DNA from 3 places in the Streptomyces sp. Y309 genome. Region 2 is predicted to be linked to each of the others. Evidence: riboswitches for the same ligand, from Rfam matches in the RefSeq annotation. Region 2 holds a riboswitch; each other region holds the start of a gene.
The links. A riboswitch is a leader RNA that binds a small molecule or an ion and turns the genes downstream of it on or off. The one in region 2 is predicted to bind cyclic di-AMP.
Positions count from the first base shown of each region.

Region 1: linked by a shared signal. The riboswitch ahead of AC0KTA_RS22360 (transglycosylase family protein) and the one ahead of AC0KTA_RS08955 (M23 family metallopeptidase) in region 2 are both predicted to bind cyclic di-AMP.
Region 3: linked by a shared signal. The riboswitch ahead of AC0KTA_RS40140 (LysM peptidoglycan-binding domain-containing protein) and the one ahead of AC0KTA_RS08955 (M23 family metallopeptidase) in region 2 are both predicted to bind cyclic di-AMP.

Region 1 covers NZ_CM160048.1:5,462,272-5,472,133, forward strand. The annotation lists gene AC0KTA_RS22345 (sel1 repeat family protein) at 1-563, shown strand, start outside; gene AC0KTA_RS22350 (cytochrome P450 family protein) at 594-1,862, shown strand; gene AC0KTA_RS22355 (LysM peptidoglycan-binding domain-containing protein) at 2,031-3,140, shown strand; cyclic di-AMP (ydaO/yuaA leader) riboswitch at 3,344-3,535, shown strand; gene AC0KTA_RS22360 (transglycosylase family protein) at 3,540-4,268, shown strand; gene eno (phosphopyruvate hydratase) at 4,643-5,938, shown strand; gene AC0KTA_RS22370 (FtsB family cell division protein) at 6,097-6,582, shown strand; gene AC0KTA_RS22375 (DUF501 domain-containing protein) at 6,615-7,136, shown strand; gene AC0KTA_RS22380 (Ppx/GppA phosphatase family protein) at 7,368-8,309, shown strand; gene AC0KTA_RS22385 (NAD(P)/FAD-dependent oxidoreductase) at 8,733-9,862, shown strand, end outside.
Region 2 covers NZ_CM160048.1:2,415,687-2,425,548, forward strand. The annotation lists gene AC0KTA_RS08935 (DUF5998 family protein) at 1-314, opposite strand, end outside; gene AC0KTA_RS08940 (bifunctional acetate--CoA ligase family protein/GNAT family N-acetyltransferase) at 457-3,408, opposite strand; gene AC0KTA_RS08945 (HPr family phosphocarrier protein) at 3,671-3,952, shown strand; gene AC0KTA_RS08950 (GntR family transcriptional regulator) at 4,180-4,866, opposite strand; gene AC0KTA_RS08955 (M23 family metallopeptidase) at 5,182-6,021, opposite strand; cyclic di-AMP (ydaO/yuaA leader) riboswitch at 6,035-6,195, opposite strand; gene AC0KTA_RS08960 (M16 family metallopeptidase) at 6,452-7,837, opposite strand; gene AC0KTA_RS08965 (M16 family metallopeptidase) at 7,834-9,195, opposite strand; gene AC0KTA_RS08970 (DNA gyrase/topoisomerase IV subunit A) at 9,582-9,862, shown strand, end outside.
Region 3 covers NZ_JBWYAE010000002.1:159,329-169,190, forward strand. The annotation lists gene AC0KTA_RS40105 (hypothetical protein) at 1,034-2,224, shown strand; gene AC0KTA_RS40110 (hypothetical protein) at 2,175-2,552, opposite strand; partial or broken gene AC0KTA_RS40115 (helix-turn-helix domain-containing protein) at 2,673-2,897, shown strand; partial or broken gene AC0KTA_RS40120 (helix-turn-helix domain-containing protein) at 3,624-3,818, shown strand; gene AC0KTA_RS40125 (hypothetical protein) at 4,014-4,355, shown strand; gene AC0KTA_RS40130 (hypothetical protein) at 4,547-5,140, opposite strand; gene AC0KTA_RS40135 (HEPN-associated N-terminal domain-containing protein) at 5,288-6,565, opposite strand; cyclic di-AMP (ydaO/yuaA leader) riboswitch at 7,702-7,866, shown strand; gene AC0KTA_RS40140 (LysM peptidoglycan-binding domain-containing protein) at 7,869-8,633, shown strand; gene AC0KTA_RS40145 (hypothetical protein) at 8,664-9,176, opposite strand; gene AC0KTA_RS40150 (hypothetical protein) at 9,789-9,862, shown strand, end outside.

The DNA.
Region 1 (9,862 bases), 3.0 Mb from region 2:
GGTTCGACGTGGCCGACTTGGCGAGTGAGTACGGGCTCCACCTCGCGCCCGTGCTCATCGAGTGCCGCGCCGCCGTCAAGCCCCGGATCGCCGCGGGCGACATCGACGCGTACGTCCTGCTCGGCTTCGTCACGGAGCGCGCGGGCAACGTGTCGGAGGCCGAGGCCTTGTACCGCAAGGCCGCCGACCGGGGCCACGCCCGGGCCTGCAATCAGCTCGGCCACATCCTCGCGGGCCGTGGCGCCACCGTGGAGGCGATCAAGTATCTGGAGACGGCCGCGGAGGAGGGCCGGGAGGACGCGTACGTCACCCTCGGCAAACTCCACCGCGACCGCGCCCGCCACTGGCTCACCAAGGGCGCCGAGGCCGACGACCCGCAGGCGGCCTTCCACCTGGCCGAGCTGGTGCTGCGGCCGGGCCGCGTGGACCGGGCCGTCCGCTGGTACCGCGCGGCTGCCAAGGCCGGACACCGCGACGCGAAGTTCGCCCTGAACGTCCTGCGGGTCGGGCTCACCGCCCGCCCCGAGTCCGAGGAGCCCCCCGAGCCCCCAGGGATGCGCTAGTCGGGCCGGGGGCCGGATACCGTCGACGGCATGCACGACCAGCCCGCCGCCTCCGCCTCCCCGGACCTCTTCACGTGGGAGTTCGCCACCAACCCCTACCCCGCCTACGCGTGGCTCCGCGAGCACGCCCCCGTACACCGGACCACCCTCCCCAGCGGGGTGGAGGCCTGGCTGGTCACCCGCTACACCGACGCCCGGCAGGCGCTCGCCGACCAGCGGCTCAGCAAGAACCCGGCGCACCACGACGAGCCCGCGCACGCCAAGGGCAAGACCGGCATCCCGGGCGAGCGCAAGGCCGAGCTGATGACGCATCTGCTCAACATCGACCCGCCGGACCACACCCGCCTGCGCCGCCTGGTGTCGAAGGCGTTCACGCCGCGCCGCGTGGCCGAGTTCGCGCCGCGCGTGCAGGAGCTGACGGACCAGCTCATCGACACGATTCTCGACAAGCCCAGTGTGGAGAAGGGCGAGGCCGACCTCATCCACGAGTTCGCCTTCCCGCTCCCCATCTACGCGATCTGCGACCTGCTCGGCGTCCCCCGAGAGGACCAGGACGACTTCCGGGACTGGGCGGGCATGATGATCCGGCACGGGGGAGGGCCCCGGGGCGGGGTGGCGCGGTCCGTGAAGAAGATGCGCGGCTACCTCGCCGAACTCATCCACCGCAAGCGGGCCGAGCCGGGCGACGACCTCATCTCCGGGCTCATCCGCGCCTCCGACCACGGCGAGCACCTCACCGAGAACGAGGCCGCCGCGATGGCCTTCATCCTCCTCTTCGCCGGTTTCGAGACGACGGTCAACCTCATCGGGAACGGTACGTACGCGCTGCTCACGCACCCCGAGCAGCGGGAGGAGCTGCAGCGGTCCCTGAGCGAGGGGCACACTGGGCTCCTGGAGACCGGCATCGAGGAACTGCTCCGCTTCGACGGCCCCGTCGAACTCGCCACCTGGCGCTTCGCCACCGAGCCGCTGCGTATCGGCGGCCAGGACATCGCCACCGGCGACCCCGTCCTCGTCGTCCTCGCCGCCGCCGACCGCGACCCCGACCGCTTCGAGCGGCCCGACCTCCTCGACCTCTCCCGGCGCGACAACCAGCACCTCGGATACGGCCACGGCATCCACTACTGCCTCGGCGCCCCGCTGGCCCGCCTGGAGGGCCAGACCGCCCTCGCGACCCTGCTGCGCAGGCTGCCCGACCTGCAACTCGCCGCCGCTCCGGAGGAGTTGCGGTGGCGCGGCGGGCTCATCATGCGCGGCCTGCGCACGCTGCCGGTGACGTTCACGCCGCCCGGCCGCTGACGGTGGGTCCGGTACGTGACTGACGTACCGTCACGGCTGTGACTTTCACGTGATCTGCGCTGCATCGACTTGTGACTGACGTTCGACTGCGGCTACGTTCACGACGGCTCGGCACCTCAGAGCACCACGTGCCGCAGCTGTTCTTGTCGTCGCTCGAAAGGCACGTGCATGCTCTCCGGCCAAGGCCGTCACCGCCGCCCCCGCCAAGCCCCGGCGATCGTCGTCGCGGCGGGCGTCACCGGTTCCGCCATCGCCATCCCGCTGCTCGGCGCCACGAGCGCGAGCGCCGCGGACGCCACCACGTGGGACAAGGTCGCGGAGTGCGAGAGCGGTGGCGCGTGGAGCGCCGACGAGGGCAACGGGTACTACGGCGGGCTGCAGTTCTCGCAGGAGACCTGGGAGGACTACGGCGGCCTCGGGTACGCGCCGAGCGCCGACCAGGCCAGCCGCTCCCAGCAGATAGCCGTCGCCGAGAAGGTCCTCGACGACCAGGGCCCGGACGCCTGGCCGAGCTGCGCGCCGGTCGCGGGCCTCACCCAGGACGGCGCGGCCGCGGACGTCGACCCGGGCCTGCCGCCCGCGCCGACGAAGCCCGCGGAGCCGTCGGACGAGACGAGCGAGAAGCCCACCGATTCCACCGGCTCCACCGACTCGGGTGACTCCGCCGACAGTGACAAGGGCGGCAAGGACGGCAAGAGCGGCGACGCGGACACCGACCGGGAGACCGGCAAGCACCGCAAGCCCGACAGCGGCGACAGCACCGGCACCGGCGGAAGCGCCGAAGACAGCAAGGACGGCAAGGCGGAGACGGAGAAGGGGAAGGAGGGGAAGGGCGAGCAGGGAGAGAAGGGGAACGCGTCCGAGGACGAGGACGGCAAGTCCGAGGGCCGTGACAGCACTTCGCCCGACTCCGAGTCCCCCGGCGCCTCCGACGGCTCCTCGGACCCGTCGGACGCGTCTGAGCGCCCCTCAGGCCGCCACCGCGGCTCCAGCGCGGACGAGGCGACGGAGGGCGACTCCGACTCGGGCTCCGCGGGACGGCACGCCTCTCGCGGTGCGGACCGCGACACGCGTGACGGCGAGCGCACCACGGACACCTACACGGTCCGCTCCGGTGACAACCTCTCCCGGATCGCCGACCGGCACGACCTTGACGGCGGCTGGTCCTCGCTCTACGCGGACAACAAGAAGACCGTCGGCTCCGACCCGGACCTCATCCTTCCCGGTCAGCGACTCGAGCTGAGCGAGAAGCAGGCCGCGGAGGCGGACCGGAAGTAGGCACGGCGGAGCGGAAGTTGACTGGCAGTTCGCGGTTAATGTCCGGTTTAAAGACGGTGAGAGGCAAGTGAGAGATGGGTCTCAGAAGCCCTGATCGTCTTTGTAATTCGGGTGATTGCGTGTCTACGGTCGTGACCGCTCGCCACAGCGGGCCCCGCCGGTCGGTACGCCGAATCCTGCCAACGGCCGGACGGGAACAGTCGTCGCTTCGAGCGCCGAAGGCAGGAGCGGGGGACCCAAGGTAAGCGCCGGGCCCGTCCGCCCCGCAGTGAGCAAGTGAGCCGCTGCGAGACGGACAGGAACGGCTAGGGGTTAAGTCGCACGCAAGCCGTGCGGCCGGGCACTCACCCGCCCGAACCCGACAGCTCACCTCGCAGGCGTCGGTGAGGGGATCACTCCATGCTGTTTTCCGGCAAGGGCAAGCACCGCCGTCCGTCCAAGGCCACCCGTGCCGCCACTGTCGTGGGCGTCACCGGCGTCGCCGTCGCCGCCCCGCTGATGGCGGCCGGCTCCGCGAGCGCCGCCACCGGCGCCGAGTGGGACGCCGTCGCCCAGTGCGAGTCCGGCGGCAACTGGTCCATCAACACCGGCAACGGCTACTACGGCGGCGTGCAGTTCTCCGCCTCCACCTGGGCCGCTTACGGCGGTACGAAGTACGCGCCCACCGCCGACAAGGCCTCCAAGGCCCAGCAGATCGAGATCGCCGAGAAGGTCCTCGCGGGCCAGGGCAAGGGTGCCTGGCCGAGCTGCGGCGTGGGCCTGTCGGGTGCCGCGTACAACGGCGGCGGCGCCGAGCAGCCGCAGCAGCAGAAGCCGCAGCAGCAGCCCCAGCAGCAGGCCAAGCCCCAGCAGCAGCCCCAGCAGCAGGCACAGCCGCAGGCCAAGCCGCAGCAGCAGCCGCAGCGGACCGCCCCGCAGACCGAGTCGAAGAAGACCGTCGAGACCCCGACCGGCAAGGTCGTGAAGAAGGGCGACGGCGAATACAAGGTCAAGTCCGGCGACACCCTCTCCAAGATCGCCGAGACGCACGACGTCAAGGGCGGCTGGCAGAAGGTCTACAAGCTGAACGGCGACATCATCGACGACGCCGACTTCATCTACCCGGGCCAGCAGCTGCACCTCAGCTGAAGCTGAGCCCCGGCCCCGCCTCGACAGGCAGGGCATCCCCGTCCCCACGGGTCCCCTCGCCCCGGTGCGCGTATCCCCCGTACGCACCGGGGCGAGGTGCTGTCCGCCTCCGGACCGCGCACCAAGACCGCCCTCGCGTCGCCCGGTCTGTACGCCATGGGCGAAGCTACCGGTCGGTAGAACCTGGGCTTCCGTCCTGATTCCCAGGGAATTGGCCCGCCCGTCGTCCCACGGGGCGGGCGGTCGGCTGGCCGAAGCTCCCGGGCCCGTTAGGCTCAGGAGACGCAGGGCCGATGAAGACCATGCAAGCCATGCGCAAGCCGCGCCCCCAGTGGCGCACGCCATGCGCCCCTAGCGTCACATCCCAGAAGGAGATGCTCGTGCCGTCCATCGACGTCGTCGTAGCCCGGGAAATCCTGGACTCCCGAGGCAACCCCACGGTCGAGGTCGAGGTCGGCCTCGACGACGGGTCCACCGGCCGCGCCGCGGTCCCGTCCGGCGCCTCCACCGGCGCCTTCGAGGCCATCGAACTGCGTGACGGAGACGCCAACCGCTACGGCGGCAAGGGCGTCGAGAAGGCCGTCCTCGCCGTCATCGAGCAGATCGGCCCGGAGCTCGTCGGCTACGACGCCACCGAGCAGCGCCTGATCGACCAGGCGATGTTCGACCTCGACGCCACCGACAACAAGGGCTCGCTCGGTGCCAACGCCATCCTCGGCGTCTCGCTGGCCGTCGCGCACGCCGCGTCCGAGGCCTCCGACCTGCCGCTGTTCCGCTACCTCGGCGGTCCGAACGCGCACCTGCTGCCGGTGCCGATGATGAACATCCTGAACGGCGGGTCCCACGCGGACTCCAACGTCGACATCCAGGAGTTCATGATCGCCCCGATCGGCGCGGAGTCCTTCTCCGAGGCGCTGCGCTGGGGTGCCGAGGTCTACCACACGCTGAAGAAGGTCCTGAAGACCAAGGGCCTGTCGACCGGTCTCGGCGACGAGGGCGGCTTCGCGCCGAACCTGGAGTCGAACCGCGCCGCCCTCGACCTCATCGTCGAGGCCATCAAGCAGGCCGGCTACGTCCCCGGCGAGCAGATCGCGCTCGCGCTCGACGTCGCCGCGTCCGAGTTCTACAAGGACGGCGCCTACGAGTTCGAGGGCAAGTCCCGCTCGGCCGCCGAGATGACCGAGTACTACGCCGAGCTCGTCGAGGCGTACCCGCTCGTCTCCATCGAGGACCCGCTGTTCGAGGACGACTGGGACGGCTGGAAGGTCATCACCGACAAGCTGGGCGACAAGGTCCAGATCGTCGGCGACGACCTGTTCGTCACCAACCCCGAGCGCCTGGCCCGCGGCATCGAGGAGGGCTCGGCCAACGCGCTCCTGGTGAAGGTCAATCAGATCGGCTCGCTGACCGAGACCCTGGACGCCGTCGAGCTGGCCCAGCGCAACGGCTTCAAGTGCATGATGTCGCACCGCTCCGGCGAGACCGAGGACGTCACCATCGCCGACCTCGCCGTCGCCGTGAACTGCGGCCAGATCAAGACCGGCGCCCCGGCCCGCTCGGACCGCGTCGCCAAGTACAACCAGCTGCTCCGCATCGAGGAGATCCTCGACGACGCGGCGGTGTACGCGGGGCGCTCCGCGTTTCCGCGGTTTCGCTCTGCGAACCAGTAAGCGCAGCGCTCTGCGAACCAGTAAGCACAGCAAGGGCTGAGCTGCTTGAAGGGCTGAGCTGCTTCCAGGGCTAAGCCCTAGCCAGTCGTACGTACGTCCCCGTACTCGGTCCCGTACCGTGTGCGGGGACGTACGCGCGTACTGGGGAGGCGAGACACATGGCCGGGAAAGTCCGGGACAAGGACCGGTTCTCCACGGCGACCCGGCTGCGGCTGCTCGGCGAGCAGACCGCCGAGCGCGTCTACCGCTCGCAGACCAAGCGCCAGGCGCGCCGCTCCCGGCTCACCGGCCGGGCCGCGCTCCTCGTGCTCGTCGTCTGCTCGCTGGTCGTGGCGCTCGCCTATCCGATGCGGCAGTACGTGTCGCAGCGCGCCGAGATCGCCGAGCAGCGGCAGAAGCAGGCCGAGCACCGCGAGAACGTGGAGCGGCTGCGCGACGAGAAGGCCCGCTGGCAGGACGACGCGTACGCCGAGCAGCGCATCCGGGACCGGCTGCACTATGTGATGCCGGGCGAGACCGGGTTCACCGTCGTCGACCCCGCGGCCGCCGACGACCACCGCAGGGACGAGGGCGCGGCCGACCGGCCCTGGTACGCGAACGTCTGGGACGGCGTCGACAAGGCGGACCGTCCCCGCCCCAACTGACCCACCCCCCCCGCACTGACCGAAAGACAGGCATGGAAACGCCCCCGCCCCAGACCGAGTCCACCGCGCCCACGGACGCCGACATCGCCGCGTTCCAGGAGCAGCTCGGGCGCCCGCCGCGCGGTCTGCGCGCCATCGCGCACCGCTGCCCCTGCGGCAACCCGGACGTGGTCGAGACGGCGCCCCGGCTGCCCGACGGCACGCCGTTCCCGACGACGTACTACCTGACGTGCCCGCGGGCCGCGTCCGCGATCGGGACGCTGGAGGCCAACGGCGTCATGAAGGAGATGACGGAGCGGCTGGCGACCGACCCCGAGCTGGCCGCCGCGTACCGGGCCGCGCACGAGGACTACATCGCGCGGCGCGACTCCATCGAGGTGCTCGAAGGGTTTCCCTCGGCGGGGGGCATGCCGGACCGCGTGAAGTGCCTGCACGTACTCGTGGCCCACTCGCTGGCCGCGGGGCCCGGGGTGAACCCGCTCGGGGACGAGGCCATCGCGATGCTCCCGGAGTGGTGGCTGAAGGGGCCTTGCGTGGGCGCAGAACGGGCCTGACATGCCCTGACCCGGCACCGGGGCTGACCTGGCCCGCCGCTCCGCGACGGGCATTCCCCACCCACCCGCCCTTACTACCTGCCCCACACATCTCCGTACCGTGTGAGCACCGGGGGGCGTTGGCCCCCGCCCCCCACCCCCGCTCCACCGTGTGGGCACCTGGGCCGCCCAGGGGGCGGCACGGGTGGGCACACCCCGTCCCACGGCGCGATGACGACAAGGAGAACCCCGATGACCCGCGTAGCAGCCATCGACTGCGGCACGAACTCGATCCGCCTGCTCGTGGCGGACGCCGACCCGCAGACCGGTGAGCTGGTCGAGCTGGACCGCCGGATGGAAATCGTCCGGCTCGGCCAAGGCGTCGACAAGACGGGAAGGCTCGCCCCCGAGGCCCTGGACCGCACCTTCGCGGCCTGCCGCGCCTACGCCGAGGTCATCAAGGAACTCGGCGCGGAGCGCACCCGCTTCGTCGCCACCTCCGCCTCCCGCGACGCGGAGAACCGCGACGACTTCGTACGCGGCGTCCTCGACATCCTCGGCGTCGAACCGGAGGTGATCAGCGGCGACCAGGAGGCCGAGTTCTCCTTCACGGGCGCGACGCAGGAACTCAAGGGCCGCGACGACATGCCCACGCCCTACCTCGTGGTCGACATCGGCGGCGGCTCCACGGAGTTCGTCGTCGGCGACGGCCAGGTGCGCGCCGCACGCTCCGTGGACGTCGGCTGCGTACGCATGACGGAGCGTCACCTCGTGCGCGACGGCGTCGTCACCGACCCGCCCACCGAGGCCCAGGTCGCCGCGATCCGCGCGGACATCGAGGCGGCGCTCGACCTCGCGGAGGAGACCGTCCCGCTGCGCGAGGCCCGCACCCTGGTGGGCCTCGCGGGCTCGGTCACCACGGTGGCCGGCATCGCGCTCGGCCTCGGCGCCTACGAATCGGCGGCGATCCACCACTCCCGCATCCCGTACGAGCGCGTGGCGGAGATCGTCGAGCGGCTCGTGCACTCCACGCACGCCGAGCGCGCCGCGATCCCGGTGATGCACCCGGGCCGCGTCGACGTCATCGCCGCGGGCGCCCTCGTACTGCTGGCCATCATGGAGCGCACCGGGGCCCACGAGGTCGTCGTCAGCGAGCACGACATCCTCGACGGCATCGGCTGGTCCATCGCCTGACCACTGCTGGGCTGTTGATCGCTTGAGCGTGCCGTGCGACGCTTGAGCGGCCGGAAGGGGCCTCTGAAGGCCCCCCGGCGACACCCCGTCGGGAAACTTCGTGAAGTTCTTCACAAGGAAAACGGCCCTGTTGAGCGAGGTTTTGAGGAGTTCGGGCCGCGGACGGGTGGCCGGGACCTCGCGGGGCGGGCGCCCTGATCGCTTCCGGGGTGTTGCCGGTGCGTGAATGGGCGTGTGGTCCACTCGCCTCCGGAGCCAGGAGCGGCAGCTCAAGAGGGGTTGACAACGACTCGCGGTACACAGTGGTTCCCCTGGGGCGCCATGACCTGTGTCACGCGGGCGGCGAAGTGTAGCAGAGGGCCTACCCATGCTTGTGAAGGGGCGCACGAGCGACCCCTCCGAAGGGGGTGGATACTCGATGGCATGAGCACCACGGAGCGTCCCAGGATCCTCGTAGTAGGCGGTGGGTACGTAGGCCTGTACGCAGCTCGACGCATTCTGAAGAAGATGCGCTACGGAGAGGCGACCGTCACGGTCGTCGACCCGCGCTCGTACATGACGTACCAGCCCTTCCTCCCCGAAGCCGCGGCCGGCAGCATTTCGCCTCGGCACGTCGTCGTCCCGCTGCGACGCGTGCTGCCCAAGGCGGAAGTCCTCACCGGCCGGGTCACGACCATCGACCAGGACCGCAAGGTCGCCACGATCGCGCCGCTCGTCGGCGAGGCGTACGAGCTGCCTTTCGACTACCTGGTCATCGCGATGGGCGCGGTCTCCCGCACCTTCCCGATCCCCGGCCTCGCCGAGCAGGGCATCGGCATGAAGGGCATCGAGGAGGCCATCGGCCTGCGCAACCACGTGCTCGAGCAGCTCGACAAGGCCGACTCCACGACGGACGAGGACGTCCGCCGCAAGGCGCTCACCTTCGTCTTCGTCGGCGGCGGCTTCGCCGGTGCCGAGACCATCGGTGAGGTCGAGGACATGGCCCGGGACGCGGCCAAGTACTACAAGAGCGTGAAGCGCGAGGACATGCGCTTCCTGCTCGTCGACGTCGCCGACAAGATCCTCCCCGAGGTCGGCCCGAAGCTCGGCGCCTACGGCAAGGAGCACCTGGAAGGCCGCGGCGTCGAGGTCTACCTGAAGACCGGCATGGACTCCTGCGTGGACGGCCACGTGGTGCTGAACAACGGCCTCGAGGTCGACTCCAACACGATCGTGTGGACCGCCGGCGTCAAGCCGAACCCGGCCCTCGCGCGCTTCGGCCTGCCGCTCGGCCCGCGCGGCCACGTGGACACCCAGACGACGCTCCAGGTGCAGGGCACCGACTACATCTGGGCCGCGGGCGACAACGCCCAGGTGCCGGACGTCGTCGGCCGCAAGGCCGGCAACGAGAACGCCTGGTGCCCGCCGAACGCCCAGCACGCGCTGCGGCAGGCGAAGGTCCTCGGCGACAACGTGATCTCCGGCATGCGGGGCTTCCCGCAGAAGGAGTACAGCCACGCCAACAAGGGTGCGGTCGCCGGTCTCGGCCTGCACAAGGGCGTCGCGATGATCGT
Region 2 (9,862 bases):
CTGACGACGACCGACGAGATCCGGCCGATCTTCACGGACTCCGTGGAAGTGGTCGCGTACGGCGTCGGGGAGGTGGAGTCGGCCGCCTGCTCGTCGGTGTGGCTGACGATGAAGCGGGTGTCCGTGAGGACGAGGACCGTCACGTGACGGCGCACCTCGTTCGCGTCGAACGTGGTCTCCTGGTGGACCAGGTACGACCCGATGGTCTCGCCGCCGATCGCGGCCTCCACCGCCTCGGCCACGAGGGCCGGGTAGTAGCCGCTGCGCTCGATCGCCGCGCGCAGCCCCTGGGTCGTCGTACCGGTCTTTGCCATGCCGCCCATCCTACGACCCGGTGCCTGGGCCAAGGTGCCAGTGGGCGCCTGAGCGCCCGGTGTGCGCCGTCCCGGTGCGCGGACGGGGCGCCCCTCGGCGGGCGGCACGGCAGCCGGTCGCCACGCGCGCGTGGGCAACGGTTCAGTACGCGGGCAGGGTGCGTGGGCCCATGTCGTCGCGGGCGGGCGGCGGGGCGAGGCGGACGACGGCGCTGAGGACGGACAGTCCCTCCTGGGCGACGACGACCGGCTCCAGTGCGACGGTGACCACCTCGGGGTGGTCGTCGACGAGCCGCGACAGGCGCATGAGGAGCTCTTCGAGGGCGGGGGTGTCCACGGGGGCCGAGCCGCGCCAGCCGAACAGGAGGGGGGCCGTCCGGATCGACCGGACCAGGTTTCCCGCCTCGCGGTCGGTGACCGGAATCAGCCGGTGGGCGGTGTCCCCGAGGAGCTCGGATGCCGCGCCCGCGAGGCCGAAGGAGAGCACGGCGCCCGCCACCGGGTCATGTCCGGCGCGCACGACGGTGTCCACGCCGCGGGCCACCATGGCCTGCACGACCGGGCGCAGCTCGGCGGGCCTGCCGAGGGTGTGGGTCAGTTCCCGGTAGGCGTGCCGCAGTTGCTCCTCGTCGGCGAGGTCGAGGCGGACGCCGCCGAGGTCGGGGCGGTGGCGCAGGTGGGGGGCGGTGGTCTTGAGGGCGACGGGGTAGCCGGCCTCGCGTGCGGCGCGCGCGGCGGTGTCGGCGTCGGGGGCGGGCAGGGCCTGGCGTACGCCGATGCCGTACCGCCCGAGCAGGTGGCGGGCGTCGTCCGGCTCCAGGGTGAGGCCGCGGGCGTCGTCGGCCTTGGCGAGGAGGTGCTCGATGAGGTCGCCCGCGCCCTGCTCGTCGATGTCGTCGTACTCGGGCACCTTGCCGGGGTCGGCGACGTCACGGCGCCACTGGGCGTACTTGACGGCTTCGGCGAGGGCGCGGACGGCTCGTTCGGCGGCGGGGTAGGCGGGGATGCGGTGGTGGGGCGGGGGGTCGGGGGGTGTTTCCGGGGGTGCGGGGGGTGTTTCCGGGGGTGCGGGGGGCTGTTCCGGCGATGTCGGGGGGTGGGGTGCCTGTGCTGTCGGAGGCTCGGGCTCCCGTACCGGAGCCTCCTGTGCCGAGGGCTCGGGCTCCCGTACCGAAGACTCCCGCGCCGAGGGCTCGGGCTCCCTCACCGGGGGCTTCCGCGTCGGCCCCGTGCTCGCCGCGGCGGACAGCGCTTCGGCGAGGCCGCCCAGCTCCACGTGCACGACGGTGACCGGCTTGGCCGGGCGGCTCGCGGCGGCGGTGCGGAGGGCCGCGGCCAGGGACTTGTCCTCTCCCTGGCGGGTGGACTCGCCGAGGGACGGGATCACGGTGACGACGACGGCGTCGCATCCGTCGTCGGCCAGCGCCGTGGTGAGGGCGGCGCGGAAGTCGTCCGGGGACGCGGCGGTGGTCAGGTCGCGGGGCGGCAGCGGCCGCAGGCCTTCGGCGACGCAGGCGTCGTACGTGAGCAGGCCGAGGGACTCGGAGTTGCCGAGGATGGCGACGCGCGGTCCGGCGGGCAGCGGCTGCCCGGCGAGCAGCAGTCCGGCGTCGACCAGCTCGGTCACCGTGTCCACGCGGATCACCCCGGCCTGGCGCAGCAGGTCCGACACGGTGGCGTGCGGGAGGCGGGTGGCGGCGCCCGCGTGGCCGGTCGGCGCGATGCCGGTGTGCCGGGCGCCCTGGACGACGACCAGGGGCTTCACGGCGGCGGTGCGGCGGGCGAGGCGGGTGAACTTGCGCGGGTTGCCGATGGATTCGAGGTACATGAGGGCGACGTCGGTGTCCGGGTCGTCGTACCAGTACTGGAGCACGTCGTTGCCGGAGACGTCCGCGCGGTTGCCCGCGCTGACGCAGGTGGACAGGCCCCACAGGCCGCGGCCGCGCCGGTGCAGGCGGGACAGGAGCGCGATGCCGATGGCGCCGGACTGGGTGAACAGGCCGAGGCGTCCGGCGGGCGGCAGCTCGGGCGCGAGGGAGGCGTTCAGGCGCACCTCCGGAGAGGTGTTGATGACTCCGAAGGCGTTGGGGCCGATGATCCGCATGCCGTACGAGCGTGCCTGGCGGACGAGTTCGCGCTGCCGTGCGCGTCCCTCGGGTCCGCTCTCGGCGTATCCGGCGGAGATCACCACGAGTCCTTGTACGCCGTGTTCGCCGCAGTCGGTGACGGCCTGCGGGACGCGCTCGGCCGGTACGGCGACGACGGCGAGGTCGACCGGTTCGGCGATGTCGCGCACGGAGCGGTGGGCGGGCACGCCGTCGACCTCGGCGGTGCCTTCGGGGAGGGTGCTGTTCACGGCGTACAGACGGCCGGTGAAGCCCGCGCCGAGCACGTTGCGCAGGATGCCGCGGCCGACGCCGTCCGGGGAGCGGCCGGCGCCGATGACGGCGACCGAGCCGGGCGCGAGCAGGCGCTGCACGGAGCGGGCCTCGGCGCGCTGTTCGCGGGCGCGCTGGACGGCGAGGGAGCGGTCGGTGGGTTCGAGGTCGAGTTCGAGGCGTACGACGCCGTCCTCGAAGCTGCGCTGCTGCTGATAGCCGGCGTCCGTGAAGACCTTCACCATCTTGGTGTTGGCGGGCAGGACCTCGGCGGCGAAGCGGCGGATGCCGCGTTCACGAGCGACGGCCGCGATGTGTTCGAGCAGCGCGGAGGCGACGCCGCGGCCTTGGTGGGCGTCCTGGACGAGGAAGGCGACCTCGGCCTCGTCCGCGGGCGCCGAGGCGGGGCGGCCCTGGGCGTCGATGCGGTCGTAGCGCACGGTGGCGATGAACTCGCCGCCCACGGTGACCGCGAGGCCCACGCGGTCGACGTGGTCGTGGTGGGTGAAGCGGTGGACGTCCTTGGCGGACAGGCGGGGGTACGGCGCGAAGAAGCGGTAGTACTTCGACTCGTCCGAGACCTGCTCGAAGAAGCTGACCAGGCGGTCGGCGTCTGCGGCTGTGATGGGCCTGATCCGGGCCGTTCCCCCGTCGCGCAGCACCACGTCGGCCTCCCAGTGGGAGGGGTAGGGGTGCCGGTCCGGCGGGGTCTGCATGGGGCCAGGGTACGGGTCGCGGCGCCGCCTGGGCCGGGGCAATGTGGGAGGGGTCGCACGGCGATCGGGCGCGGGACGTCCGTCCGCCGTGCGACCCTACGATCGTCCGCAGGCAGGCGTCCGCAGGCGGGCCCCTGCGATCGTCTGCAGGCAGCCCATGCGATCGTCTGGAGACGGCCCTGCGATCGTCCGACGGGAGCACCCGGGTCGGCATGAGATAGTGGTCTAGACAAGTGTGAGACACCTGGAAGGGCAGCAACACATGGCTGAGCGCCGCGTCAACGTCGGCTGGGCCGAGGGCCTCCACGCCCGGCCCGCCTCCATCTTCGTCCGTGCGGCCACGGCCGCGGGCGTCCCCGTGACGATCGCCAAGGCCGGCGGCAACCCGGTCAACGCCGCCTCGATGCTCGCGGTGCTCGGTCTGGGTGCGCAGGGCGGCGAGGAGATCGTGCTCGCTTCGGACGCCGAGGGTGCGGACGTCGCCCTCGACCGTCTGGCGAAGCTGGTCGCCGAGGGGCTCGAGGAGCTTCCCGAGACTGTGTGATCGGTGACGGTGCTCCGCACTCGGAGAACACCGCCCGCATAAACGTGAAGGGCCCGCCCATAATCCAGGGCGGGCCCTTTGCGTATCCGACGCATACCCGGCGTATATCCGGCGCATATCCGGCGCATATCCGGCCCGCAGCCGAGGACTGCATATCCGGGGACGGAATTCGGGCAGCAAAAGGCTATTGCTCGCGAGCGCGTCCTTCTTTGTATACGGCGCCGCCGTTAATTCCGGGCGCTCACCGTGTTTACGGCATGTTGCGAATCCCTCACCCGCCCGGCGCGGGAGCCGACTCGCGGCCGGTGCGCGGCGGCCGCGCGTTCGGTGTGCAGCATCGTGAGCGCGCGGGCCCGCTCCGCGTCGCCGCGGGCGACGGCGTCGACGACGGCGGCCCGCTCGGCCCAGGTCTCCGCGGGCGCGGCCTGCGGCTCGGTGACGTACATCCAGGCGATCTTGTGCCGCAGCTGGGTGAGCAGGGTGATCAGGCCGGGGCTGGCGGAGGCCTGGGTGAGCGTCTCGTGGAACCAGCCGTCGAGCGAGCGCAGGTCTTCGGCGCCGCCGCGCCGGGAGCGCTCCTGGCCGAGCCGGACGAGGCCGCGCAGGACCTTCAGGTGGGCGTCGGTGCGGCGCTGTGCGGCGCGCGCGGCGGCCAGCGGCTCCAGGAGCGCGCGGATCTCGAGGAGGTCGGCGGCGTCCTGCTCGGAGGGCTCGGCGACGCACGCGCCGGCGTGCCTGCGGGTGACGACGAAGCCCTCGGCCTCCAGGGTGCGCAGGGCCTCGCGCACGGGCACGCGGGAGACTCCGTAGCGGCGCGCGAGCAGTTCCTCGGTGAGGCGCGTGCCGCGTTCGTAGACACCGGAGACGATGTCGTCCCGGATGGCTGTGCATACCGAGTGCGCGGGAATGCGCATGACGGACCTCCGCTTTAATGCCCGCGAAACGCGTCGGTCGGCGCGTCGGCCGACGCGTCGAATGGCGCTCCTGCAACGACTCCATGGACTCCGTGCGGAACCCATGGACTCCCTCTGGACCCTGTCGACATGGACTCTATTGCAAGGGGCCGCATTTTCCGACGGGGGGCCGGAATCCATGGATATCTTTTGGCCAAAAAGGCATGCATACGCGGAAAACCCCGGCTCGGGTGAGCCGGGGCTTTCGTGAAGCCGGGGTTCTGGCCGCGGAGGTCCTGACCTCGGGACTCCGTGGCGTCAGTCGCTTCGGTCGCTTCAGACGTTGACGCCGTGCGAGCGCAGGTACGCCACGGGGTCGATGTCCGAGCCGTAGTCGGGGCCGGTGCGGGCCTCGAAGTGCAGGTGCGGGCCGCTGGAGTTGCCGGTCGAGCCGGAGAGGCCGATCTGCTGGCCGGGGGTGACCGTCTGGCCGACCGTGACGCTCAGGGACGACATGTGGCCATACTGCGTGTACGTGCCGTCGTTGTGGCGGATCACGACGTTGTTGCCGTAGGCGCCGCCCCAGCCGGCCTCGACGACGGTGCCGGCGGCGACGGCCTGGACCTGGGTGCCGGACGCGGCGTGGAAGTCGACGCCGGTGTGGCTGCCGGAGGACCACATGGCGCCGCCGGTCTTGTAGCCGGTGGAGACATAGCTGCCGGCGATCGGCGCGACGTACGAGCCCAGGCGCTTGCGCTCGGCCTCGCGGGCGGCGCGCTCCTTGGCCTCGCGCTCCTTCTCGGCCTTCGCCCGCGCCTCGGCCTTGGCCTTCGCCTCGGCCTTCCGCTTGGCCTCGGCGGCCTTGCGCTTGGCCTCCGCGGCCTTGGCCTTCGCCTCGGCTTCAGCCTTCGCCTTGGCGGCGGCTTCGTCGGCGGCCTGCTTCTGGGCGGCGGCCTGGGCGTCGATCTCGTCGGCCAGGGAGTCGCCGATGGAGATGGACTGGGTGAGGCCGGTGTGCGCGTAGTCGGCGGAGGAGCCTTCGGCGGCGAGCGCCGGGGCGGCCAGGCCCGAGATGACGCCGGTGGTGGTGAGCGCGGCGACGCCCGCGGCACTGGCGGTCGTACGCGTCAGGCGGCTCGGACGGCGATGCTTGCCGGTGGGGCGGGTGAACGCCATGAAGCGGCTGATCCTTTCCTTCCTTCTCGCCTACCGGGTTAGCTGACGGGTTCGGAGCAGGAAGGTCTCCTACGGGCTCCTCGCCTCGCGGCAAGGGGTCCGATTCACCCCAGGGACGTGTGGGTCCCCGGCTCCCCTGGCTCGCGCCGTACGGGGACTCGGCGATGACTGTCCGGTGCCGCGGACGCGGCGTGGTGCCTGACGGACAGCCGGACCGACGCTAAACGCCTCATCTTTCAATCGACAAACGGATCAGGGCTTTTGTAGCGCACGCCACAGGGCAGACGACCAACCTCCGTGCCAATTCGGACATATGGCGGCATGCAGGGACCCCAGCGGCTTCTTGAGCCACTGGGGTCCTTGTTCGTACGGGGCGTTGGTGACGCTATGTCCAGCTTTGCGCTACAGGTTCACCGCTGCCAGTCCGCAATCAGCCGGTGACCACCGTCACTTCACCGATGCCGAGCGCCTTGACGGGCTCCTCGATCTGTGCGGCGTCACCCACGAGGACCGTCACGAGCCGGTCGTCCGGGAAGGCGTTCACGACGGCCGCGGTGGCCTCCACGGTGCCCGTCTCCGCCAACTGGCGGTACAGGCGCGCCTGGAAGTCGTCCGGCAGGTTCTGCTCGACCTGGTCGGCGAGGGTGGCGGCGACGGCGGCCGCGGTCTCGTACTTCAGCGGAGCGACCCCGACGAGGTTCTGCACGGCGACGTCGCGCTCGGGGTCCGTGAGACCCTCCGCGGCGAGCGTGCGCAGGACCTTCCACAGGTCCTCCAGGGCCGGGCCCGTGTTCGGGGTGTCCACGGAGCCGCTGATGGCGAGCATCGCGGCGCCCGTGCCGTCCGGGGCGGAGCGCAGGACCTGGCTGAAGGCACGCACTCCGTAGGTGTAGCCCTTCTCCTCGCGCAGGACACGGTCCAGGCGGGAGGTGAGGGTGCCGCCCAGGCAGTACGTGCCGAGGACCTGCGCGGCCCACACGCGGTCGTGCCGGTCCGGGCCGACGCGGCCGATGAGGAGCTGTGTCTGTACGGCACCGGGGCGGTCCACGATGACCACGCGGCCCCTGTCGTCGGCGGTCACCGGAGGCATCGGCCGGGGCTCGGCCGCGCCGCCGGTCCAGGCGCCGAGGGTGTCCGCGAGGACGGTGTCCAGGTCGGTGCCGGTGAGGTCGCCGACCACGACGGCGGTGGCCGCGGCGGGGCGGACATGCTTCTCGTAGAAGGCGCGCACGGCCGCGGAGTCGATGGCCGCGACCGTCTCCTCCGTGCCCTGGCGCGGGCGCGACATGCGCGAGGACGCCGGGAAGAGCTGCTTGGAGAGCTCCTTGGCGGCGCGCCGCGCCGGGTTGGCGGTCTCGTGCGGAATCTCGTCCAGGCGGTTGCGTACGAGGCGCTCGACCTCGCTGTCGGCGAAGGCGGGCGCGCGCAGGGCGTCGGCGAGCAGGCCGAGCGCCTTGGGCAGGCGGGAGACGGGCACCTCGAGGGAGACCCGTACGCCCGGGTGGTCCGCGTGCGCGTCGAGCGTGGCGCCGCAGCGGTCCAGCTCGGCGGCGAACTCCTCCGCGGAGTGCTTGTCGGTGCCTTCGGAGAAGGCCCTCGCCATGATCGTGGCCACGCCGTCCAGGCCCTGCGGCTCGGCGTCCAGGGGCGCGTCGAGGTGGATCTCCACGGCGACGAGCTGCTGGCCCGGGCGGTCGCAGCGCAGCACCGTCAGGCCGTTGTCGAGCGCGCCGCGCTCGGGGGCCGGGAAGGCCCAGGGCCTGGCGACGCCCGCCTGGGGCTGCGGGTGGAACTGCATCGTTGCGGCCTCGGTCACTTCGCCGCCTCCTCGTCGTCCTGGTCGTCCTCGGCAGCGCCGGCGGCGTCTTCGGAGCTGATGGGTTCGTACACGAGCACCGCGCGGTTGTCCGGGCGCAGGCGGGCCTTGGCGATCTCCTGGACCTCCTCGGCGGTGATGTCGAGGACGCGCTGGACGGCCGTCAGGGCGAGCTGGGCGTCGCCGAACAGGACGGCGAAGCGGCACAGTTCGTCGGCGCGGCCCGCGACCGTGCCGAGACGGTCGAGCCACTCGCGCTCCAACTGTGCCTGGGCGCGCTCCATTTCCTCCGGAGTGGGGCCCTCTTCGGCGAACCGGGCGAGCTCCTCGTCGACGGCTGCCTCGATGACGGGGACCTCCACGTCGCCGGACGTCTTCACGTCCAGCCAGCCGAGGGAGGGCGCGCCCGCGAGCCGCAGCAGGCCGAACCCGGCCGTCACGGCGGTGCGGTCACGGCGTACGAGACGGTTGTACAGGCGCGAGGACTCGCCGCTGCCGAGGACCGTGAGCGCCAGGTCGGCCGCGTCGCACGCGCGCGTGCCGTCCTCCGGGAGGCGGTAGGCGGCCATCAGGGCGCGCGCGGGGACCTCCTCCTCGACGACCTCGCGCAGCTCCTCGCCGATGCGCTCGGGCAGCGAGCCGTCGCGCGGGGGCTGCTTGCCGTCGTGCGAGGGGATGGAGCCGAAGTACTTCTCGATCCAGGCGAGCGTCTGCTCGGGGTCGATGTCGCCGACGACCGAGAGGACGGCGTTGTTCGGCGCGTAGTACGTACGGAAGAAGGCGCGCGCGTCCTCGAGGGTGGCCGCGTCCAGGTCGGCCATGGAGCCGATCGGCGTGTGGTGGTACGGGTGGCCCTCGGGGTAGGAGAGGGCGGTCAGCTTCTCGAAGGCCGTTCCGTACGGAACGTTGTCGTAGCGCTGGCGGCGTTCGTTCTTGACGACGTCCCGCTGGTTTTCCATCGACTCCTCGTCGAGCGCCGACAGGAGCGAGCCCATGCGGTCTGCCTCCAGCCAGAGGGCGAGCTCGACCTGGTGGGTGGGCATCGTCTCGAAATAGTTGGTGCGCTCGAAGCTGGTGGTGCCGTTCAGCGAGCCACCGGCGCCCTGCACCAGTTCGAAGTGACCGTTGCCGGGCACCTGCTTCGACCCCTGGAACATCAGGTGCTCGAAGAGGTGCGCCAGGCCCGTACGGCCCTTGACCTCGTGGCGCGAGCCGACGTCGTACCAGAGGCAGACCGCGGCGACCGGGGTCAGGTGGTCCTCGGAGAGCACCACGCGCAGGCCATTGGCCAGCCGGTGCTCGGTCGCTGTCAGGCCGCCGGAGCCGGCCTCGGCTGTGGCCGTGTGACCCATGGGCATGTACGTCCCTTCGATCGCGAAATCCTCGATAAGTGCTGCCAGTCCTGCCGCTGCCAGTCCTGCCACTGTAAGCAAGGCCGCGGACACCTGGCGAAGTTCCCGGTCCGCCCTCCGCGTAGTCGAATTTCGCCCTCGGCGTGATCGGCCGGGGAGGCTGGGCTCCGGCCGCCCGGCGCGGCGGGTCGTGATCATGGTGGTGCCGGTCTGCCGATCATGGTGGTGCCGGTGTGCTGCCGGGTTGACGCACGGCCGACACGCGGTCGGCGTGCGGTTGAAGCCCGGTTGAAGCCCGCCCACCACCGGGTCGTGGTCGGGGTTGTCAGTGGGACAGTCCACAATGGTCGGCGTCAGATCCCGCACTTGTTGGTGAAGGAGCCGCAGCAGCGATGGCCCGCCGCAGCACGAAGACCCCGCCGCCCGACGACTCGTTCGAGGAGAAGATCCTCGACATCGACGTCGTCGACGAGATGCAGGGCTCCTTCCTCGAGTACGCCTATTCGGTCATCTACTCCCGCGCCCTGCCCGACGCCCGGGACGGCCTGAAACCGGTGCACCGCCGCATCGTCTACCAGATGAACGAGATGGGCCTGCGCCCCGAGCGCGGGTACGTCAAATGTGCCCGAGTCGTCGGCGAAGTGATGGGAAAGCTGCACCCTCACGGCGACGC
Region 3 (9,862 bases), on a different replicon from region 2:
CCGCATCACCGCCGCTCACGGCGAACGACCCGCAGCACCTCACCCTCCCGCCCTCGCACGACCGTTCCCGCTGGCTCGACGACGCCCGTACGGGGCTACCGCCGTGGCGACGGCACCTACGTCCGCCCGCATCGCCGTCGAATTGGTGCTCCCTCTGCCGTAGCGGTGGGGGGAGGCGGTGTTCTGCTGTTTGTGCTCATTGTGCTGCTGCTTACCAGCGGCGGCTGAACGGGCTCGAACTACGATCCCGCGACCAACTGGCGGTGCCCGGCACCTCTCAGGCGGGCACCGCCTTCTAATGGGGAATCGTCCCGGGCCGCCTCTGGGTGCGCGGGTCTACAGCGGGTCCCCCGATGCACTTGTCCCTCTGCGTTGCAGTATGGCGAGACCTAGTCGGCCGCTCCCGCGCAGCAACTGTCAGCTCACCTCCTACGAGGGCTCCCTATGTGGCGAGTTGGGCAAATCGCCCTGCATGACGGGGAGCCATTGGGAGAGGATCGTCCCGGACGGGTTATAGAAGATCACCCGGCGTCCACTGTCGTCACCGCGCATCCACCCGCAGGGCACAGCCCTCTCCCGCCCCGGCACCGAATGCTGCCGACGTACCGCGCGCGGTACGCCAACCCGCTGCCCTCCCTGCGGAAGACCTCGCAGGGCCCCACAACGCGACACACGGTCGGCCTGCCGCTGCACATGGCCTGGTCGGGGCAGTGCTTCTTCGACGTCGAGCGCCCCAAGGAGCGCATGATCCTGTACCGGCGGGCCTGGCCGGGGACAGCGCCAGGGGCTGGAGACCTTCCACAACCGGCGACCTTCTGGTTAGACAGTGCCCGGTGCTGCAAACCCTGATCAGCAGGAGATCCGAGACGTATGGGAGGACTCCTGCCCCGAGTTGGGCGCACGGCTCGAACACGACGAGCTGCCCGAGCAGTTGCTCACCGGCCCCGTCCGCGCGATGTCGAGCCAGGGGCGGCAACTCCAGTTCCGGGCGAGGCACAGGAACGCACAGGATAATGACGGTTATCCTGTGCCCATGCCGACGCCGGATCAGAACGCCCGGCAATCGGGGGAATCACCCGACATGCCGAGGGAAGAGCTGGCGCGAGGCCAGGGTGTCCACGAGCTCGACTTCCCGCCCGTTCGCAACGGGGTCGACTACCTCGTCTCCGTCGTCGATCACCTGACCACCGACGAGGTCGGCCCCCGCGACATTAAGTACGCGATGCTCCACCTGCACGCCGCGACGGAGGTCCTTCTCAAGGCGCGGCTCGTCCACGCGCACTGGAGCCTCGTCTTCGACAACCCGGGCCAGGCCACCGAGGGCCGCTTCCGCTCCGGCGACTTCAAGAGCTGCACCCTCGCAGAAGCTGTGCGACGGCTGCGCAACATCGCCGGCGTCACCATCACTGAGAAGGAGGAGTCCGCTCTTGCTGACCTCGGCCGGGACCGCAACGCCCTCCAGCACTACGGTCTGACCCACAACGCCCGTGCCCTCGAAGCCCGCGCGGGCCGGGTGCTCGACTTCCTGGTCCGCTTCATCGACGACGTCCTCGTGCCCGACCTTGATCTGGACGAGCGGAACGACCTCGGCCCGGACATGGTCCGCATCAAGAACGGACTCGACGGCATCCAGACCTTCGCCTACCAGCGCCTGCGGCGCCTGCGCGGGACGCTGAAGGGCTACGAGGACCGCACTGTCCACTGCCCCGAGTGCGACGAACTGACCCCGGTCGCGGACGGGAGGGTCAACCGCTGCCACTTCTGCGGCCTAGTGGTGACCACCACACAGTTGATGATCCGCCTCTACCTGGTCGGGCACCCCGAGCCTGAGAGCCAGATCGGGGTCTGCCCCCGATGCACGCAACCCACCCTGGTGGGGGACGTTCCGATCGCCACGGGCGAACGTGTGGCGTTCTGCTTCGGCTGCCCGGGACCCGTCCCCGCCCCCGGCAGCAACCAGTTGGGCGACGCTCGGCGATCCGGACCTCGACCGCGTGCTCGCGGACGCGCAGGCGGCCGCCGCCTCACCTGCACGCGGGCCTGCGCAAGCTCAGCTTCGACCCGGGCCCCGCCGACGGGGCGGACGGCGCGTGACCGCCACACCGCGGACCGGACCGGGCGCCCGCGAACTCCCCGGCCACGGGCGGGCGTTCGCCGTGGCCGGACCGGGGGGGTCAGCCAGCCAGGGGCGTCAGCGCGGCGAGCACGGCCATGGCGACGGTGAATGACGCCGCGGCGGCCGAGCAGCGCCGCGGGATGCTCCAGGCCGCGGCCGCGGTCAGGCCATACGAGACCACCGCGACGAACAGCGCGCCCAGCACCCCGAGTGCGGCGGCCCCGGCGCGGGCCGCGCTCGGCGCCCCTTCGGCCAGGTCCAGCACGCCGTACAGCAGCATCAGGTCCAGCACGGCGGCCGCCGCACCCAGCCCGGCGCACCGCCAGGCGGCCTCGGGGGCGGCGCCGTCGGCGACGGCCAGCCGGAACGCGACGAAGGCCGTGAGGGCCGCCGCCACCACGACGAGGGCCAGGAACTCGGCCTGCAGAACGGACACCCATCGACCCCTTGCCCAGATGCTCTTGGGGTCGCGCGGCCGCGGCGCCCCACCGCACCGGAGTCTAGCGAAACAATGGGCCAGTGAAACAATGGGACACCAGGAGAGGGGTAAGAGCTGATGGCACGCCAGGAAAGGCCGCTGGACCCGGACATCCCCGCCCCGCGCCGCGAACTCGTCGAGAAACTGCGGAAGTTGCGCAGAGACCGGGGCCTGGGCTACCGCGAGCTGGCCGAGGGCTCCCCGTTCAGTCCCGCGACCCTCTCGCGCGTGCTGAACGGACGCCAGGTGCCGAATGCCGCGCTGCTGGTCTCCCTGCTCGGGGCGCTGGGCGTGCCGGGGGACGAACGCGTCCGGTGGCAACAGGCCTGGGAGGCCGCCGAGCAGACGGCGGCCCGACAGTTCGCCGAGGCCACGGCCAAGGCCGCGGGCTCCGGCAGCGGCCCGGCCCCGGCGGTGCCGCGCCCCGTGCTACGGGGCCGCCTGCTGGAGCTGCACGGCGCGGCGGGCGCGCCCAGTGCGCGCACCCTGGAGGCGGCCTGCGGGCTCTCCCGCAGCACGGTCCACCGCATCCTGCGACCGGGCAGCTTCGCGGCGAGCACCCCACTGCGGGCGCCGGACCTCGCCGACGTCCTTCTCCGCCGGGTTGACCCCCATCAGCGGGCGGCCTTCGCCGACCTGGCCCCGCTGCTGCGGCAGCGCATCGCCGAGGAAGCCGGGGCGTCACGCACCCCGCGGGCCGAGCCCCCAAGCCGCCGCCCGGACCGGGGTACGAACCCCGGCGAGCAGGCCGAGGCGGCCCTGCGCCGCCTGGCCCGGCGCGCCACCGACATGGAACACCGGCTCGCCGCTGGCGAGCTGCGGGCCGACGACGACTTCGTGCGCCTGCTGCACGACCTGCAGCACAGCGTCGCCGAAGCCCGCAGCGTCCTGCTGGACTTCGGCACCGGGCCCGAAAGCGGCCCCGTCGAGGTCGACGTCGTCCCCGTCCTGCCCGTGCCCGACGACGAACTGGCCTTCTACGACGCGGTCGCCGAACCGGCGCCTGACGAGGCGGTCAAGCCGCCCCGCATCAACTCCGAGCAGCGGGCGCGGCGACTGCTGGAAGCCGCCGCCGCGCATGAGGGCGGGGCGTCCGCAAAGCAGTTGGCCCGTGCGGCGGGGATCGCCCTGCCTTCCGCCTACCACCTGCTGCGCGCCCTGACCCACGCGGGCTACCTGCGCCGCGAGAAGGGCGTGTTCGTGCTCGGCGAGGTAGCCGAGCAGTCGGGCGTGGTGTCACAGACGCCGAACGGGTCCACGGCCCGGTGACCACAACTGCGCCGGTCCGCGCACCCGGTCCACCCCCGACACGCTGCACCGCGACCCGCACGAGCAGTGGCCCGAGCACGCCCGCAGGCTCTACGAGCACCTCGTCGGCCTGTAACGCGCGGACGACCTGCTGCCCACCCTCGCGGCCGCATGGGTCGCCCACCAGCGTTCGGTGCGTACCCAGCGCGCGTACGCCCGTGGCTTCAAGGTGTTGAGGAGTTCGCCAGCGAGCACGGCACGCACCCGATGGCCGTGAAGTTCGCGCTCGCCGACACCTTCCGGCTGTACCTGGAGACCGCGCCCACCTGGGTGCGGGTCAAGGGCGGCCGACGCGGCGAGATGGCGGCGCCCGGTCATCGACCCAATACGCCCGCACCCCGACCAGTCCGTGACGATCGTCGGCACCGGCGCGCCGCCGAACTGGCCCCGGTTTCCTGGAAGTTCGCCCGGCTGATCACCGCGGACTCCTCGTACTGCTCGACGAGGACCTGAGCGAGGCCGAAGTATGCACCAAACCCCAGCGGCACCCGGGGCGTCTGAGGGCACGTTGTGTGGTGGCACCCGGACTCGCCAGTCACCGCGCCCACCAACCAGGCTGCCTCGCTGAGAAGGTCTCGCTTCTTGTACGCAGGCGGTACCTCCCCGGCCCAGTACAACTACGCCCGGCGCGGGTTCTGTAGCCGCTATCCGGAGGCCTCGTCCACCCCGAGATCACTGCGCATGGCACCCCGGAGGTCCGCCAGCAGCACCCACGACATCTCCGTCTCAGCTTCCAGGACATCGAGTCCGCTATCGCTGGCCTCACCGCCGGCCAGGAGGCGTTTCAACAGGCCGTAGGTCTCGTTGAGCTGACGGCTCGCCGCCCGGGCGCCTGTCAGCACTGCCGCGGGCACGATCATCTGCGCCTCGGCGTAGCTGTCGCGAAGCGCCAGACGCCGCTCCTCAAGTTGCTCTGCGCAGACCCGGGTCTCCGCGCCGTCTCGAGCCCGCAGGGCGTGCATCAGGTTGATCTGCGCGGTCTGGTACTGACGTGCCGTGGTGTTGAGAGAGATATAGCAGGCCCGCCGCAGATCAGTCAGGTCACGATGTGCCGCAGCACGTGCTTCCTGCTGCCGGACCTCTTCGGCATGGGCTCGCTCTTCGCGCTGCTGGCGGGCCATTGCTTCCAGTTCGTGACGCTTGAGACGGTCGGCTCTGCTCTGTGTCAGCAGCGCTGCGCCCAAGGTACCGACGACACCGACGACCGCCACAGCGAGCGCACCCCAAATCTGCCCCACAGCCCCCACCTCATGTCGGACAAGCGCGACGCCCGGCATTCCGCGCCTTCACCACTCCTGCATCTATCGTGGCGATCATAAAGTTCGGAGTTGTACTGTGGCCCGCCGCCCGGCTGCCAAGCGTCGTCATGACTGCGTGTGGAAGGGCTACTCATCCGGCTCCTGTGACACACGCGCCGCGGGAGGACGATGCCGGGCAGCAGCCACCTGACCGGAGTGACGCACAGGCGGCAGGGACTGGTTTGCGTGCAGCGTGCCGGGGACCAAGCGCAGAGCGGGGCGCCCGTCGGGTTCCGGGTCAATGGGATCGAGACAGTCGTGCTGAGAGATGTCGAGCACGGTGCACAGCCCGTCGTGGCTGGCAGCGGAAGAAGTGAACACCAGCCCGTCGATGGGCCGTTCCTGCCCGAAGACCCGCAGCAAGTACTCGGTGACGATCTGCGTCGGCACGTACTCGAGGTGCTCGCGACCATCGGCATCGGCACTGATGCGTGTCACGAACTCGTGGAAGAACATCAGCGCATGCCGCAGGTATGAGTGGTCTGTGTCGAAGATCGTCGGGACCGGCCCCAGGCGGGTGAAGTCGACCACCACACAGGGGCGGGTGGTTTCGAATGCCGCATACGTGACCAAGGAGGTGGAGTCGGTGGCATGCCGTACCACTTCCTGGATGGCCGTAGCGGGGCTGTCGGCTCCGTAGAAGAGAGGGATGCCTGCCGGACTCATCCGGTTTGGGTGTCGGGCCTGAGCGGGCGAAGCGGTTCCCAGTAGGCGGGCGGACCAGTGCTGTTCGGCAGCCTCGTGTACCCGTGCGCGCCACAGGCGTTGCCCGGCCGGAATCTCCTGCACCAGTCCTGCCTCTGGGATGAGGCCGCCGAGCGTCTCGAGGATGGCCGCGGCAGGGACCTCGCCGCCGCCGAGATGAGCCTCGTCCTTGTCAGGCGGAGCCAACCAGAACACATGCCGAGTCCGGTACATCACCTGGTGACTGAAACGCTCCCACCCATCGAGCAGCGCCTCGTCCTGGCGAGGGGCGATGAAGTCTCGCTCCACCCACACGTCATCGTGCCGGGCCGCCGCGCGGACGGTCTCCCGCAGTTCCTCACTGCGCAAGACGTCCACGTACTGGTCGGCGAGCTCGTCGCCGTCCCAGTGCTTGACAGGCACCAGTTCGCCTTCGAAATAGGCAAGTTCGTCACCCGCCAGGGCGTACTCGGTGCGGAGCCCGTCGAAGAATGCTTCCAGGAGGGTGTCGATGGGGGCCGCCGGCGTGCGCGCGCAGTAGTCGCAGGTTTCATCCCTGTCGGCATCTGCTGTGATCTTTCGAGCGAGGGTCTCATCATCGACACACCCGGCGCAGACGAAGCCGTAGCCATAGCTCCATCCCTGCTCTGTCTGCGCTTGCTCCATCTCATCTGCACCCACAGGGAAACGATAGCCGTTCCCGCGGATACGGGGCTGAGCTCACGGTGACGGAGACCGGCTAGCGGGGGGACTCCTCCGCCGTGCTGGGCTGTTCAATGCTTCCGTGTTGCGCGCAGACACACTCCGTCCGGGCAGACACACTCCGTCCGGAACGCCTCTCGGGCTGAGCGTGCTGGGCATCAGGAATTCTCACTACATCTGCAGCAGTCTCATCCAACTTGCCGCACCTCAGTACATCCGGACTGTACAGGTTCCAACACCTTTCACTGCGCATCTTCTGCAGCACAGGTCAGAGGAACGTAACTACCGCAACATAAGCGAGACTTCACAGCTTCACCCTTTTACATGTGGGCAGGATCCGCCATCCTAAGCATTTCTGACCACCACAACTCCCCCATTTGAGTGGGGCGTTAAGCAGCATACGTACACCGGTGGAACTTGGCCCACCTCGTGCGCGCACCTGGCTTGCGCGCCTCGCACGCCGGCCGCCAGGCGATGCCCTTCTCTGCAAGTGACTCTCTTGAGCTTCGCGTCCAGCCGCCCCAAGCGGCCACTCCCCCACCAACGGCTCGTGGCCCAGCAGCACATGGCCGCTGCCCCCAGTTCCACGGCCTACTCCGCCCCGCAGCCCGGTGCCAGACCATCTCGCAGCCCTCGAACCGGCTGCGCCGCATGCACACGGCTCGTCGACTTCGCTGCGCTGCCCAGTCCTCACCGTTCAGGCCCGCTGCGGCACTGAAGACCGACGAGATCCGGGTGACACCGCCTCTGCGCTATGTCCGCCTTTGCATGAAAAGCCACTTCTTCACATCATTAATGACGTAAATGAAGTGCTGCCCGTATTGCACTTGCTCGTGCGAAATAGCGCGCTCTGATATGCCGTTGAACCGCATTCCGATCTGCATCCGATTCAGTGAAATGGGTCACATCAATGGCGGTGGTCCGCGGATCCGTTGAGCGCACTTCTGTTCTGCGCAAAGAGAGTTGAGCTTTTCGATCAAAGAGGGCGAGGGATTCTGGTCGCCAGGGACGGACCTCACGCATTCCCTATTCGAATTCGGGCCTTGTTCCGTCCGGGCTTTCTCGCCTAACGTCACCGTCGATCCGGATGGAACGCCGAATCCTGCCGCTGTCCGGAAACCCTCCCACCCACTCACTAACGCACGGCAGGAGCGGGGGACCCAGGTAAGGCGCCGATCCGGATTCCGGAACGGCTCGGGGTGAAGTCGCATTCGCAGTGCGACCGGACATCTCCCGTCCGAACCCGACAGCTCACCTCGTAGGCGACGGAGAGGAATTCGTCATGCCTGCAAAGGGAAAGCACCGCCGTCCCAAGTCCAGTCCGCTCACCCGGGGCATCGCCGCCGCAGGCACGGGCGGGGCCGTGCTCGCTCTTCCGGTGCTCGGCGCGACCACAGCCGGTGCGGCGCAGGCCGGCACGGCTGCCAAGCCCTCCGCGGCTCCCAAGACCTATGTCGTCGTCGCGGGCGACTCCCTCTCCAAGATCGCCCGAGAGCATTCCCTGAGCGGCGGCTGGAAGAAGCTCTACCAGGACAACCGCAGCGCCCTCGGCGACGACCCGAGGCTGATCCGTCCCGGTCTCAAGCTCACCCTCGGCAAGAAGGGCCCGGCCGAGCCCGCGGAGAAGCCGGCCGCCTCCAGGGCGTCCGCCGAGCGGGCGGACCGCTCCGAGCGCAACAACGCGATCGCCGCCGAGCCCGCCGCTGCCCCGGCGAAGAAGTCCTACACCAACGACCTCGACGGCTGGATCAGGGAGTCGCTCGACATCATGGCCCAGCGCGGCATCCCCGGCTCCTACGAGGGCATCCACCGCAACATCATGCGCGAGTCCTCCGGCAACCCGCTGGCCACCAACAACTGGGACTCCAACGCTGCCGCCGGCATCCCGTCCAAAGGGCTCCTGCAGGTCATCGACCCCACCTTCGCCGCCTACCACGTGCCCGGCACGTCGATGGACAGCTTCGACCCGGTCGCCAACATCACCGCCGCCTGCAATTACGCGGCCGACCGCTACGGCTCGATCGACAACGTCAACGGCCCGTACTAAGGCCCGTCTTCAAACAAGCGATGCCGCACTTCACACGTGCAGGGCTCTCTGACGTAGGACGTGAGGTGCGGATACGTGGCCGTCGCGCAGGACTGAGGCTTCTACGAGCACAGCGATATCGGCGGCCAGCGAGCGGTCGGCGCCTTCTTCTGCCAGCCAACGGGCGGCGGCCACCGTGCCGTGGGTGGACCAGCCGCCGATGAGTACGACGCGCCTGCTCGGGTTGAGGGGGTTCGGGGCTCGGACAACATAGCCGCAGTCCCGGATCACCTCACTGTCTGCGGCCTCTCCCTGGTATGCGGTGCCGTCCCAGGTGATCTCTCCTCCGCTCAGATGGAACGGCAAGGACTCCGTCATGGCGGCCAGGAGGCGGTGAGCGACCTCGTTGTTCTTCGGTCCGCCGAGGACGAGCAGGTCGTGCTCCATCTCATGGCCCGGCAGGTGGGCCGATAGCCGGACCTTCTCCAGGTCGAGGTCTCGGTAGGCGTGGGTGAGGGAGGGGACCAACAGGGACAGGGCCCGGATTTGGCCCAGGCCAGCCACGGGGCGCTGGTATCGGCCGGTGTCTATGTGTGCGGTGTCCAGAACGACGGAGACTCACCTGCCCCCGAATAGCGCCATGTGCGGCGCGCGGGCAGCCGTCTGGCCATGAGCCAACGCGCCAGCCCGGCGATGCTGGTGAGTACCGCGGCGACCACTGCGCTGAGAACCTGCGAGCCCACAGCTCCCACAACGCTGTCCATGTCATTCGCCCCCTCCGGTCCTGCAGACCCTAGCGCTGGCAGGTGTTCAGGACCGTCTCTACCGGATCATGGCCCGGGTGTGTCGGGCCTGCACCTCGTCGATGCGGGTGCCGGGCCGGACCAGGGCGCGGGTGATGGCCAGATGCTTGATCACGTGCGAGCCCATCGAGTCGGCTTGAGGAGCCGGCGCGCGAGTGCGCGCCGCAGCCCGATCACCGGCCCGCCACTGGGCGAGCCGCTTGACGTAGAACGGAACGGATCACCGTCCAGGCTGGCGTGCTCGATGACGATGACCTGAGAGCCCAGCACTCTGGCTTCGACCAGCGGTGCACCAGGGGCAGCCGGGACTCGTTTCCCACCCAGGTTTCCCCCCACTCCTGCACATGCCGCAGCGGCTGTGGATACTGCCCCCGTGACTGATCACTCTGTTTCTCTGATAGCCAATCTGATCACTGTCTTTCTCGCTCTGGCGATCGGCACCCGGAT